Linked DNA regions of Microbispora sp. ZYX-F-249. The protein of the gene in region 2 binds, or shares a complex with, the protein of the main gene of each other region. Links are inferred from orthologs where the notes say so. Each region holds a gene or a part of one and is shown on either strand. Other genes may lie near its edges. The genes, in order: pcrA and uvrB.

What was found.
Region 1: the proteins of uvrB (region 2) and pcrA are in contact, whole or in part, in a crystal structure (PDB 7EGT), measured with the Thermus thermophilus proteins. The link is inferred for Microbispora sp. ZYX-F-249 from one-to-one orthologs. Residues at the interface, in WP_096411307.1 of Thermus thermophilus: Glu23, Leu25, Arg26, Asp27, Gly28, Glu29, Arg30, Phe31, Arg55, Glu326, Asp327, Phe328, Glu379, Ser382, Gln383, His398, Gly400, Arg401; in WP_096412145.1 of Thermus thermophilus: His654, Arg656, Phe657, Gln666, Asp668, Glu669, Lys680, Arg681, Leu682, Ser683, Lys685, Tyr686, Ala687.

The regions. Positions count from the first base shown.
Region 1 is NZ_JBDJAW010000006.1:158,517-164,706, forward strand. What follows is about bases 1,048-4,009. They hold pcrA (DNA helicase PcrA), read right to left. Parts: upstream 3,685-4,009; coding sequence 1,411-3,684; downstream 1,048-1,410. Other genes in these bases: AAH991_RS10325 (hypothetical protein), read left to right, coding at 1,048-1,171; AAH991_RS10335 (PIG-L deacetylase family protein), read left to right, coding at 3,734-4,009. In the rest of the region: AAH991_RS10320 (MarR family transcriptional regulator), read right to left, coding at 1-95; more of AAH991_RS10325, read left to right, coding at 269-1,047; more of AAH991_RS10335, read left to right, coding at 4,010-4,468; AAH991_RS10340 (hypothetical protein), read left to right, coding at 4,621-5,115; AAH991_RS10345 (sensor histidine kinase), read left to right, coding at 5,125-6,190. UniProt on the Escherichia coli protein: A helicase with DNA-dependent ATPase activity. Unwinds DNA duplexes with 3'-5' polarity. Translocates on single-stranded DNA with 3'-5' polarity. Initiates unwinding more efficiently from a nicked substrate than double-stranded DNA.
Region 2 is NZ_JBDJAW010000018.1:87,832-94,048, reverse strand. The notes cover bases 1,884-4,872. They hold uvrB (excinuclease ABC subunit UvrB), read right to left. Parts: upstream 4,440-4,872; coding sequence 2,328-4,439; downstream 1,884-2,327. Other genes in these bases: AAH991_RS22040 (hypothetical protein), read left to right, coding at 4,666-4,872; AAH991_RS22050 (hypothetical protein), read right to left, coding at 1,884-2,053. Also shown: AAH991_RS22060 (Uma2 family endonuclease), read left to right, coding at 48-626; AAH991_RS22055 (DUF4126 domain-containing protein), read right to left, coding at 675-1,280; more of AAH991_RS22050, read right to left, coding at 1,502-1,883; more of AAH991_RS22040, read left to right, coding at 4,873-5,718; AAH991_RS22035 (hypothetical protein), read left to right, coding at 5,715-6,217. UniProt on the Escherichia coli protein: The UvrABC repair system catalyzes the recognition and processing of DNA lesions. A damage recognition complex composed of 2 UvrA and 2 UvrB subunits scans DNA for abnormalities.

The DNA.
Region 1 (6,190 bases), on a different replicon or contig from region 2:
TCACGGCCCGGAAGCAGGCGACCGGACGTGCGCAGACGCCGGTGGACGGCGGGGTAGAGCCGGGATATCTCCTCGACCGCCGTGTTCTCCTCCATGGTGTCCTTTCGCTACGAACATTTCGCGGCGAAATAATAATCAGCCCGCATACCGGCCCACTAGCTGAAAACTCACAGGAAATGTGGATTTTCGTAACTCTTTTGTGATCACGAGCCGCGAAGATTTCCGGGCTGCCCTCTCGATCTTGAGGGCACTTACGGGAGGAATCACTTTGAAGCGAGCAATCATGGCGCTGGCGTGCGCCGCGACGGCCGCCCTCGTGGCGCCCGCCGTCGCCGCCCCCGCGCAGGCTCAGACCTCGGCGCAGGCGCCGACCCCCGCCGCAGACCCGGTCGCGGCGCTCCGCAAGCAGTTCGTCGCCGGACACGGCGTGCGGTACGTCTCCACGAGCACGATGAGCGTCCTCGGCATCCCGGCCATCAAGGTCACCTCGAACGGCGGCTACGCCTTCGGCCGGTCCGGCATCGCCGCGGCCGACAGCACGCAGAAGGTCAAGTACAGCGACCTGCTGAAGGACGAGGACGAGGACCTGAAGGGCGCGGAGGACCCCGTCCGCACGGTCGTCATCGGCAGGACCGCCTACTACTCCGGCGGCATCTACGCGGACCTGCTCCCGGAGGGCAAGACCTGGCTGCGGGTGCCCGGTGTGCGGCTGGACCCCACGCTGAGCGGGGGCGGGTACTTCAACGCCGCGGACTGGCGCAGCCTCAAGACGGTCCTCGCGACCACCAAGGCCAAGGGGCCGGGCGGCAGCGTCAACGGCGCGAAGACCACGCTCTACCGCGGCACCATCACCCTGGGGCAGCTGATGAAGGTCAGCCCGGGCCTGAAGTACGGCCTCGCCGGCCTGGGGACCAACCCCTCCAAGACCGTGGTGTCCTGGAAGCTGTGGGTCGGCTCCGACCAGCTCGTCCGCCGCGTCTCGGCCACCGCCGACCTGAAGGCGAAGACCGAGGGCAAGTCCGTCACCTTCACCCTGTCCGACGTCACCACGTTCGCCGGTTGGGGCAAGAAGGTCACGGTCAAGGCGCCGCCGAGGAGCCAGGTGGCCAACCTGAGCGACCTCGACAGCGAGCTGCCGGACACGCAGGGCCCGGTCATCCTGCCCAACTGATCCGCACGATCGGGCACGGGTGACCGCCGCGCGGACCGACCCCCGCGAGGCGAAGGTCAGAGGCGGCCGGTCCCGGGTGATGACACAGTGATCACACCCGGGGCCGGCCGTTCCGTTTCCGCCCCGCCGCCCACGTCTTCCGGGCGGCGACCGCCGGCGACGCGTCCACCGGTCAGGCGGCGACCGCCGGGGACTCCGGCAGCGCCCGCGGCGAGCGCGGAAAACAGGTCAGCGCATGATCAGAGCTTGTCGATCGGGGCGTAGGCGAGCAGCAGGGTCTTCTCGCCCTCGCTACCGAAATCGATCTTCACGCGCGTCTTCTCGGCCTGGCCGTCCACCGCCACCACCGTGCCGAGCCCGAAGGTGTCGTGGGTGACCCGGTCGCCCGGCGACAGGTTCGGCACCTGCCGGCCGCCGGTCTTCTGCGCGGGAGCCGTACGGGCGGCCGGGCGGGAGGTCGCGGCGGACCAGGCGGTCTTGCCCGGGTCGCCGCGCCAGTCGACCAGGTCGCCCGGCACCTCCGACAGGAAGCGCGAGGCGGGGTTGAACGACGGCGCGCCCCACGCCGAGCGGACCGCGGACCTCGACAGGTAGAGCCGCTGCTTGGCCCGGGTGATGCCGACGTACGCCAGCCTGCGCTCCTCCTCCAGCTCCTTCGGGTCGTTCAGCGAGCGCATGTGCGGGAAGACCCCGTCCTCCATGCCCGTGAGGAACACCACGGGGAACTCCAGGCCCTTGGCGGTGTGCAGGGTCATCAGCGTGACCACCCCGCCGTGGTCGTCGCCGTCGGGGATCTGGTCGGCGTCGGCGACCAGCGAGACCTGCTCCAGGAAGTCGACGAGCGTGCCCTCCGGGTTGGCCTCCTCGAACTCGGCGGCCACCGAGATCAGCTCGTTGAGGTTCTCCAGCCGGCTCTCGTCCTGCGGGTCGCCCGAGGTCTCCAGCTCCGTCCGGTAGCCGGTGGCGCTCAGCACCTCCTCCGCCAGGTCCGACAGCGGAAGCTCCTTGGCGCGCAGCTCGTCCAGCAGGGTGACGAAGTCGCGGATCGCGTTGAGCGAGCGGGTGGCCACCCCCGGCGCCTCGTCGGCCCGGCGCAGCGCCTCCCAGAAGCCGATGCGCTCGCGGTTGGCGAACGCCTCCACCATCGCCTCGGCGCGGTCGCCGATGCCGCGCTTGGGCACGTTGAGGATGCGCCGCAGCGACACCGTGTCGTTCGGGTTGGCCAGGACCCGCAGGTAGGCGAGCAGGTCCTTGACCTCCTTGCGCTCGTAGAACCGCACCCCGCCCACGACCTTGTACGGCAGGCCGGTGCGGATGAAGATCTCCTCGAACACCCGGGACGCGGCGTTGGTGCGGTAGAAGATCGCCACGTCGCCGGGGGTGACCCCGTGGTCGTCGCTCAGCCGGTCGACCTCCTGCGCGACGAACATGGCCTCGTCGTGCTCGTTGTCGGCGACGTATCCGATGATCTTCGGCCCCGCGCCCTGGTCGGACCACAGGTTCTTCGGCTTGCGGCCCTCGTTGCGGGAGATGACCGAGTTGGCGGCGTTCAGGATCGTCTGCGTGGAGCGGTAGTTCTGCTCCAGCAGGATCGTCCGCGCGTCCGGGTAGTCGCGCTCGAACTCCAGGATGTTGCGGATCGTCGCACCGCGGAAGGCGTAGATCGACTGATCGGCGTCGCCGACGACCACCAGCTCCGAGGGCTCGACGCCCTCCCGCACCACGTCGCCGTCGGCGGTGCGCACCTCGGGCCGCCCGACCAGCTCGCGGATCAGCATGTACTGCGCGTGGTTGGTGTCCTGGTACTCGTCGACCATCACGTGCCGGAACCGCCGCCGGTAGTGCTCGGCCACCTCGGGGAAGAGCTGGAACAGCGTGACCGTCAGCATGATCAGGTCGTCGAAGTCCATCGCGCCGGCCTCGGTGAGCCGCCGCTGGTAGGTGCGGTACGCCTCCGCGAGCGTGCGCTCCAGATGGGTCGAGGCCCGGTCGGCCGCCGTCTCGTAGTCGATCAGCTCGTTCTTGAAGTTGCTGACCTGCGCGGAGAAGGAGCGCGGCGGGTAGCGCTTGGGGTCGAGGTCGAGCTCGCGGCACACCATCGCCATGAGCCGCTGGGAGTCGGCCTGGTCGTAGATCGAGAAGCTGGAGGTGAAGCCCAGCCGCTTCGCCTCGCGCCGCAGGATCCGCACGCAGGCGCTGTGGAACGTCATGACCCACATGGCCCTGGACCGCGGCCCGACGAGCTTGTCGACCCGCTCCTTCATCTCGCGGGCGGCCTTGTTGGTGAAGGTGATCGCGAGGATCTCCCCCGGCTGGACGCCGCGCTCCGCCAGCAGGTACGCGACGCGGTGCGTCAGCACCCTGGTCTTCCCGGAGCCGGCCCCGGCGACGATCAGCAGCGGACTGCCCTGGTGGGTGACGGCGTCCCGCTGCTGCGGGTTGAGGCCGTCGAGCAATGGATGAGTGGCGGCTCGGGTGGACACCCTCCTTAGGTTATGGCCGCGCACCGACATCCGGGGCCCACTCGCCCGGCAAGTCACGTTTAAGGTGATGTGCCACACCATGAGGAGGCTGCTCGTGCTGGACGAGGCGGAAATCAAGAAGGTCCTGGTGGTCGTCGCGCACCCCGACGACATCGACTTCGGTGGCGCGGGAACGGTCGCCAGACTGACCGACTCCGGCGCGGAGGTCGTGTACTGCCTGGTCACGGATGGCGACGCGGGCGGATTCGACCGGGCGGTGGACAACGGCGGCATGGCGGCGCTGCGCCGCGCCGAGCAGACCGCCGCGGCCAAGTGCGTGGGCGTCGGCGACCTGCGCTTCCTGGGCTACCAGGACGGCACGGTCGAGCAGACGCTCGGTCTGCGGCGGGACATCACCCGGGTGATCCGCCAGGTGCGGCCCGACCTGGTCGTCACCTCGAGCCCCGACCGGAACTACGAACGGCTCGGCCCCAGCCATCCCGACCACCGCGCGGTCGGCGGCGCCACCCTCGACGCGGTCTACCCCGACGCGCGCAACCCGTACGCCTTCCCCGAACTGCTGGCCGACGAGGGGCTCGAGGCCTGGACCGTCCGCGAGGTGTGGCTCACCGGCGGGATGACCGTCAACCACTACGTCGACGTCACCTCCACCGTGGACCGCAAAATCGCGGCGCTGCGCGCGCACGAGAGCCAGACCGCGCACATCCCCGACCTCGACGGCATGGTCAAGGGCTGGCTCGCCGGCCACGCCGCCGCCGCGGGCCTCCCCGAGGGCTCGTACGCGGAGGCGTTCCAGCGGGTCGTCACCGCCTGAACACCCTCACCCCGGCGCCCCGCGTCCACCCGGGGGTGGAGATCGGCCGCTTTTCCGGTCCTGCCCGCCCTGCTCTCCACCCCCGCTTTCCACCCCCGCTTTCCACCCTGGCGCCGATCCGCTCCGCGGCCGCTCTTCCTACCGTCTTACGCATGCAGACAGCCCAGATCATCGTCATCGCCCTCGCCGCGGTCGCCCTCGTGATCTATCGGCAGATGACGCCGCGCCCCGCCGCCAGGCGCGCCGGCCTGATCATCGCCGCGGCCATGGTCCTGGCCGGGCTCGCCGCCGACGGGGACAAGCTCATCGACCCCCTCCACCCGGTGCTCGCCGTCGCCCTGCTCGCCGCGGGGCTCCTCGTGGCCGCGGGTCTCGGCGCGCTGCGGGCGGCGACCACCCGCGTCTGGCTCGACCAGCACGGCGTGGCGTGGTCGCAGGGCACCGTCATGACGCTGCTCGCGTGGGTGGGTTCCATCGCCGTCCGGGTCGCGATGATCTTCCTGACCGCCGTCCTCGGCGTGGCCTCGTCCCAGGGCTCCGTGCTCCTGTTCATCGGGGTGACCCTCGGCGTGCAGTTCCTCATGGTCGCCCGCCGGGCGAGCGCCCTGCCCGGCACCGCCGTCCCCGGTCTCCAGGCGGCCCGCTAACGTCGGGACGTGCTCAGACGTGACCGCTCACACCCTCCCGGCCACCCGGACGGGAGCCGGGGAGGCTCGGAGGCCCACCGCAGGAACGCGATCGCCGGCGGGTGCCTGCTGGCGGCGGTCACCGCGATGCTGATCGGCGGGCAGGCGACCACCGCGCCGGGATTCGGCCCGACGGGCGAGCGGCTCGCCGTCACCGTGCTGACCGCCGCCATCGCCGTCGTCCTGGCCACGATGATCGTGCTCCGGCTGTGGCCGGCCGTGCTCCCGCGCCGCCGGGACACGGGTCGCGTGCAGGCCGTTCTTCTCGGCCTCGTCATCGTGCCGGCCCTCGTCCTCGACGCGATCTCGAAGGGTGGCAGCCCGGCCGTCGCCGTGGTCATGTTCGCGACCGGAGCGGCGGCTGTGCGGCATCCGCTCAGCCGGTCGCTGCCGATCCTGCTGCTCGCCCTGGCGGGGCTCGGGGCGGTCACCATGGGCGTCATGTCACCCGTGGCTCCCGCCGGACCGGCCGATCGCGGCGTCAGCCTGGGCGTGTCGCTCTGCGTGGTCTTCACGGTCGCCTACGCGATCAGGCAGCGCAGGGCCGCGACCGCCGCGCAGGCGGGCGAGGCCGTGCTGGCCGAACGCGCCAGGATCGCCAGGGAGATCCACGACATCCTCGCGCACTCCCTGTCCGCGCAGATCGTGCATCTGGAGGGCGCCCGGCTGCTGCTGCGAGCCGAGCGGTCCGAGGAGGCGCTCGACCGGGTCGAACGCGCCCGCGAGCTGGCCAAGAACGGCCTGGAGGAGGCCCGCAGGGCCGTCGCGGCGCTACGGGACGACGCCCCGCCGCTCCCCGCCGCGCTGGACGCGCTCGCGGAGGAGTTCCGGGAGGCCACGGGCAGGGAGTGCACGCTCGACATCCGTGGCCCGCGACGCCGCCTGCCCCCGGAGATCGAGCTCGCGATGATCCGTACCGCGCAGGAGGCCGTCACCAACGTGCGGCGGCACGCGCCCGGCTCCCCCGCCGCCGTACGGCTGGACTTCCGCGGCGGAGAGTGCGAGCTGGAGGTGGTCAACCCCCCGAGTGACACTC
Region 2 (6,217 bases):
CAGGATTGTCATGTCGAGTGATCGCTCTAGGGAGAGGAGGACACCGGATGACTGCGGCTTTCCCCGAGTGGTTCTATCCCGGTCCGCCGGGCGGATGGACCGCCGACATGCTCGACCACCTTCCCCCCGACGCCCCCGCGCACGTCGAGCTGATCGATGGGTCTCTCATCATGATGTCTCCCCAGACCGCATTTCACATGTTCGTGCTGAGGCTTCTGGAGAGAGAACTCTCGCCTCCCCAGGGCTTGTGCGTCGTGCGCGAGATGAGCGTCACTCTGGGCCTGCGGCAGCGGCCCGAGCCCGATCTCATGATCGTGAAGCGCAGCGCCCTGCCCGACCTCACGACGACGTCCTTCAAACCTGAGGACGTTCACCTTGTCGTCGAAGTGGTGTCGCCCGAATCGGCGGACAGGGACAGAGTGACGAAGCCAATCAAGTATTCCAATGCCGGCATCAAATACCTATGGCGGGTGGAGCCGGAAGACGAGCAGGCGGTCGCGTACACGTTCGAGCTGGAGCCGAGCGTGAAGGCGTACGTGCCGACCGGGATCCACCGCAAGCGCCTCGCGACCTACGTCGGCTTCGACGTGGACATCGACCTGGACCTGAGCCGCTTCCTCGGCTGATCCGGCCTGTGCGGCGTCGGCGCGAGACGCGGGTGCCGTGCCCCGCCGTCAGCCGGGCGACGCGGCGGCACGGGTGCGGCGGGCCGCCCGGTAGCGCCGCACCCTGCGGATGAGCCGCCAGGCCATGAACGCCAGCACGGCCAGCGCCACCACCACCAGGACGGGCAGGAAGATCGCGATCAGGCTCATGCCGAGCGAGCCCACGTCTTCGGCCGTGCTGACGACCGGCGCGCCCACACCCGCCGTGGTGGCGTTCACCACCGGCCGCGCGGTGGCCTTGATCACGTGTACGGCGAGGGCGACCGCGATCCCCAGCACCCAGCCGACCGCCGGGTGTTCGGCCATCCATGCCGACTCGTCCAGCCGCTCCGCCGCGGCGGTGGCGCTGAACACCACGCCGCCCGCTGCGGGCCGCACCGCCGTCTGGATCATGTCGTTGACGTGGTCGACCACCGGCACCTTGTCGAGCACGAACTCGGCGACCAGCAGCACGGCGATGATCGCGAGGACCCAGGTGTCGGACAGCCAGGCGTACTCGTGCGGCAGCCGTACGGCGTCGGTGAGCCGCGCGAGCACGCCGACGAGCAGCAACGGGATGTACGCGTTGAGCCCGGCCGCGGTCGACAGCCCGAGCCCGGTGAGCGCCGCGAACATCGGCAACCTCCTCCGGCCGGCGGGACGATCCCGCCTTCCCGTCAACGGACGGCCCCGGCTCCGTGTCCCCGCCCACTACCGCGAATCGCGTCCCCGACACCTCTGCCGGCACGTGACGGGCGCCCACCGTGTCAGGCGCGGGCGGCCGGGACGTCTATGCCGTGGCGAAACCCTCGTCGATCCGCCGGGCCCGCGTGGATCGCCCCTGGGAACCCGCGGAGTCACTGCTCTTCACCGGCCGGCCGCAGCACCAACAGGGCGCTGTCGCCCTCCACGCGGGTGAGCCGCAGTCCGACGTCGCCGATGCGGCCCGGCCTGCTCGTGCTGATCGTCAACGCCCCTCGGACCCGGCAGCGGTCGTTGTAACAGCTCCGGCTGATGCTGGTGTTCGCGCCGTCGACGACCGTGGAGGTGCCGGTGAAGGCGATTCTGGCGGCGTCTCCCCGCAGGCCCACCACGGAGATCTCGTCCACGCCCAGCGCCGGGTCGATGGGGATGCTGTCCCCCACACGCACCCGCGCCTCGCAGTCGCCGTCCCGGCAGCCGACGAAGTCGCTCGGCGTCGCCGACGGGCCGGGCGACGGCGACGACAACGGTGCGGGCGTCACGGAGGGTTCGGCGGAGGCCGAGGCGAACGTGACCGGCCGGTTCACCGGCTCCGCCGCGGACGAGTGCGCCGGAGCCTCGCCGCACGCGGCGAGGAGCGCGGCCACCGACCCGGCGGCGAGTGCGAGGCGAACGGCAGGCCCTGACGCGTTGGTCGTCGAACGCATGATTTCCCCGATTTGTCACAAAGGATTAGCCCGCTCGGAGCCGCCCCAATCGAGCTACTCCAATGACGCGTGGATTCACGCGCCAGCGAATGCCTTCCCCGTAACGGCCCAGGTCAACCCGTTCGGAGCCTACGCCCCCGCCCATCTCCTCGCAGCCGGCGGCATTTCCACCGCGTTGTCGGAACGACAGAATTCCCGCACTTCACACACCGACGATTTCAGCGCACATTCCTCGAGAACCGGCCGAGCTTGGATTCGGCCGCCCGTCACGCCGTCATTTCACGCCGGCCTCGCGCATGTCGCGGACCTCCCGCTTGAGCTCCTTGATCTCGTCGCGCAGCCGGGCCGCCACCTCGAACTGCAGATCGGCCGCGGCGGTGTGCATCTGCTCGGTCAGCGACTCGATCAGCGACTCGAGCTGGGCGCGGGGCATCTCCCCCGCGATCGCCTTCGCGTGCTGGCCCGCGCCCCGGGACGCGAGACCCGGCACCGGCGACTTGCCGCGCGACTGCTGACGCCCGGCGCCGCCGAGAAGCTGCGCGGTGTCGGCGTCCTCGCGGACGAGGCTGTCCAGGATGTCGGCGATCTTCTTGCGCAGCGGCTGCGGGTCGATGCCGTGCGCCTCGTTGTAGGCGATCTGCTTGGCCCGGCGCCGGTTGGTCTCCTCGATCGCCCGCTCCATGCTGGGCGTGATCTTGTCGGCGTACATGTGGACCTGGCCGGACACGTTTCGGGCCGCGCGGCCGATCGTCTGGATGAGCGAGGTCTCCGAGCGCAGGAAGCCCTCCTTGTCGGCGTCGAGGATCGCCACCAGCGACACCTCGGGCAGGTCGAGACCCTCACGCAGCAGGTTGATGCCGACGAGCACGTCGAACTCACCCAGGCGCAGCTCGCGCAGCAGCTCGATGCGGCGCAGCGTGTCGACCTCGCTGTGCAGGTAGCGGACCCGGATGCCGTTGTCGAGCAGGTAGTCGGTGAGGTCCTCGGCCATCTTCTTGGTCAGGGTGGTGACCAGGACCCGCTCGTCCCGCTCCGCCCGGGCGCGGATCTCCTCCATGAGGTCGTCGATCTGCCCCTTGGTGGGCTTGATGATCACCTCCGGGTCCACCAGGCCGGTGGGGCGGATGACCTGCTCCACCACCTCGCCCTTGCTGCGGCCCAGCTCGTACGGCCCGGGCGTCGCGGACAGGTAGACGGTCTGGCCGATGCGCTCCAGGAACTCCTCCCACTTGAGCGGGCGGTTGTCCATCGCCGACGGCAGGCGGAACCCGTGGTCGACCAGCGTCCGCTTGCGCGAGGCGTCTCCCTCGTACATCGCGCCGATCTGGGGGACGGTCTGGTGCGACTCGTCCAGCACCAGCAGGAAGTCGTCGGGGAAGAAGTCGAGCAGCGTGTGCGGCGCGGTGCCCGCCGCGCGGCCGTCGATGTGCCGCGAGTAGTTCTCGATCCCGGCGCAGGTGCCGACCTGCCGCATCATCTCGATGTCGTAGGTGGTGCGCATGCGCAGCCGCTGGGCCTCCAGCAGCTTGCCCTGCCGCTCCAGGTCGGCGAGCCGCTCGGCGAGCTCCGCCTCGATGCCGGCGATGGCCCGCTCCATCCGCTCGGGTCCTGCCACGTAGTGGGAGGCGGGGAAGATGTGCAGCTCGTCGTCCTCGCCGACGACCTCACCGGTCAGCGGGTGCAGCGTCGCCAGCTTCTCGATCTCGTCGCCGAACATCTCGATGCGGACGGCCAGCTCCTGGTAGACCGGGATGACCTCGACCGTGTCGCCGCGCACCCGGAACGTGCCCCGGGTGAAGGCCAGGTCGTTGCGGGTGTACTGCATGTCGACCAGCCGCCGCAGCAGCTGGTCGCGCTCGATCTGCTGGCCGACCTTGAGCCCGACCATCCGGTCGACGTACTCCTGCGGCGTGCCCAGGCCGTAGATGCAGGAGACGGAGGCGACCACCACCACGTCGCGGCGCGACACCAGCGACCAGGTCGCCGAGTGACGCAGCCGCTCGACCTCCTCGTTGATCGAGGAGTCCTTCTCGATGTAGGTGTCGCTCTGCGGGACGTACGCCTCGGGCTGGTAGTAGTCGTAGTACGACACGAAATACTCGACCGCGTTGTTCGGCAGCATCTCGCGCAGCTCGTTGGCGAACTGGGCGGCGAGCGTCTTGTTCGGCTGCATGACCAGCGTCGGGCGCTGCACCCGCTCGATCAGCCAGGCGACCGTCGCGGTCTTGCCGGTGCCGGTCGCGCCGAGCAGGACGCTGTCCTTCTCCCCGGCCCTGACCCGGCGCTCCAGCTCCGCGATCGCCGTGGGCTGGTCGCCGGACGGCGTCATGTCGGTGACGACCTCGAAGGGCGCGACCTTGCGCTTCAGGTCCATCATGGATGTCATCGCCCGCTCAGCTCCTCACTCGCCCCGACCGCCGGCGCGGGGCGGCATGCAGGTGCGCTCCGCCCGCTCCGGTTCACCTCCATAACCTACGCGCGGCGACCGACAATTCCGGTCCCGATACCCGCTCCGCTCCTCGCCCGCGACGCCTGCGGCCCGCCCGTGGTCAACGCTTGGCCGGACCATGACCCTGTCGTTACGATTCAAGCCGGGGGCCGACACTGACGGGATGGCGGGGCTGACCATGGCGGGGTTGCGGAATGCCGTCGGCCAGTCGCTCGCGTGGGCGGCCAAGAACATCGACGGCGCCATCGCCCTCGTGCTGGCCGTGGCCGTGGGCGTGCTCGGCGTGCTGCCCGACGACGTGATCCCCGACAAGGTGAAGTCTCAGCTCGTCAGCGGCACCACCCTGGTCGTCCTGGCCCTGGTCGCGACCGCGCTGCTGCGCGACCGGGCCCGGCAGGAGCCGGTCGAGGAGGCCATGCACGCGACCTCCGGCGTGCTCACGCGGCTTCCCGAGCGCCTGGACCGCCTCGACGAGCTGGAGGACCTCGTCGCGGGCACCCGCCGGGCCCTCGAGGACATGGCGGTCATCCGCATCCTGGGCAGTCAGCACGAGATCGCACAGGCGCACGCGGACGCGCGGCGGGGCACCGACCGCTGGGCGTTCAAGGGCGGCACCGGCACCTACATGCGCGCCGTCACGCTGCCCGAGTGCGTGGCCGCCGCGCGGCGCGAGAAGCGGCACCTCACGGTCCGCCTGGAGATCATCGACCCGACGGACGAGGCCGTGTGCGAGAGCTACGCGCACTACCGCAGGTCCCTGTCGGACCGGCCCGACGGCACCGGCGAGGTGTGGACGACCGACCGGGCGAGGAAGGAGTCGTACGCGAGCGTCCTGGCCGCGTTCTGGTACCGCCAGCGGTACGGCCTGCTCGACATCGCGGTGGGGCTGTCGCCGGTCATGACGACCTTCCGCTGGGACATGTCGGGCCGTGCCCTGATCATGACGTCCGAGGACCCCAACCGGGCCATCATCGCCTTCAGCGGCTCGTTCTTCTACGAGAGCTGCGGCACCGAGCTGCGCACGAGCTTCGAGCAGGCCCGGCGCGTGGCGATCGACCGATACCGGTCGGTGCCGCTGAGCGAGGAGCCGACCGTCGAGGAGGTCCGCAGGCTGTTCGACCGCGTCGATCTCCCGCTGCCCAAGGCGTTCACCGACCGGGACGTCGTCGAGGTCACCCGCAAGGCGCTGCGCGCCAAGGACCCGTACGCGCCATGAGGTACCGGGACGTGCTCGGCGCGCTCGCCGGCGGGGACGCCCGCGAGTGGGCTCTCGGCGTGCTCGGGGACATCGCCGCGGGCGGCTCGCGGGTGCGGGGCGTGCGGCACCCGCTGGGGTTCCTCTGCCTGCCGCTGGTCCGCGAGGGCGACCTCGGGGTGTGCGTGCACGTGTGGACCGCCGCCGCGCGGCGCGCCCGCAGCACCACCTCGCAGATCCACTGCCACAGCTGGGACCTGGTCAGCCACGTCCTGTACGGCCAGGTGCGCAACGTCCACGCCGTCGTGACCGACACCTCGGCGTCTCCCACCCACCGCGTCTTCGAGGTGGTCAGCACGCCGTCGGGGGACGTCGTGCGCCCCACCGCCAGGACCGTCGCGTACGCCCCGGGACGCGCCGAGCTGTTCGGCGCCGGGGAGACCTACACGCTCGCCGCGGGCGCCTTCCACAGCAGTGTCATCCCCGAGGACGGCGAGGCCGCCACCGTGGCGCTCGGCCG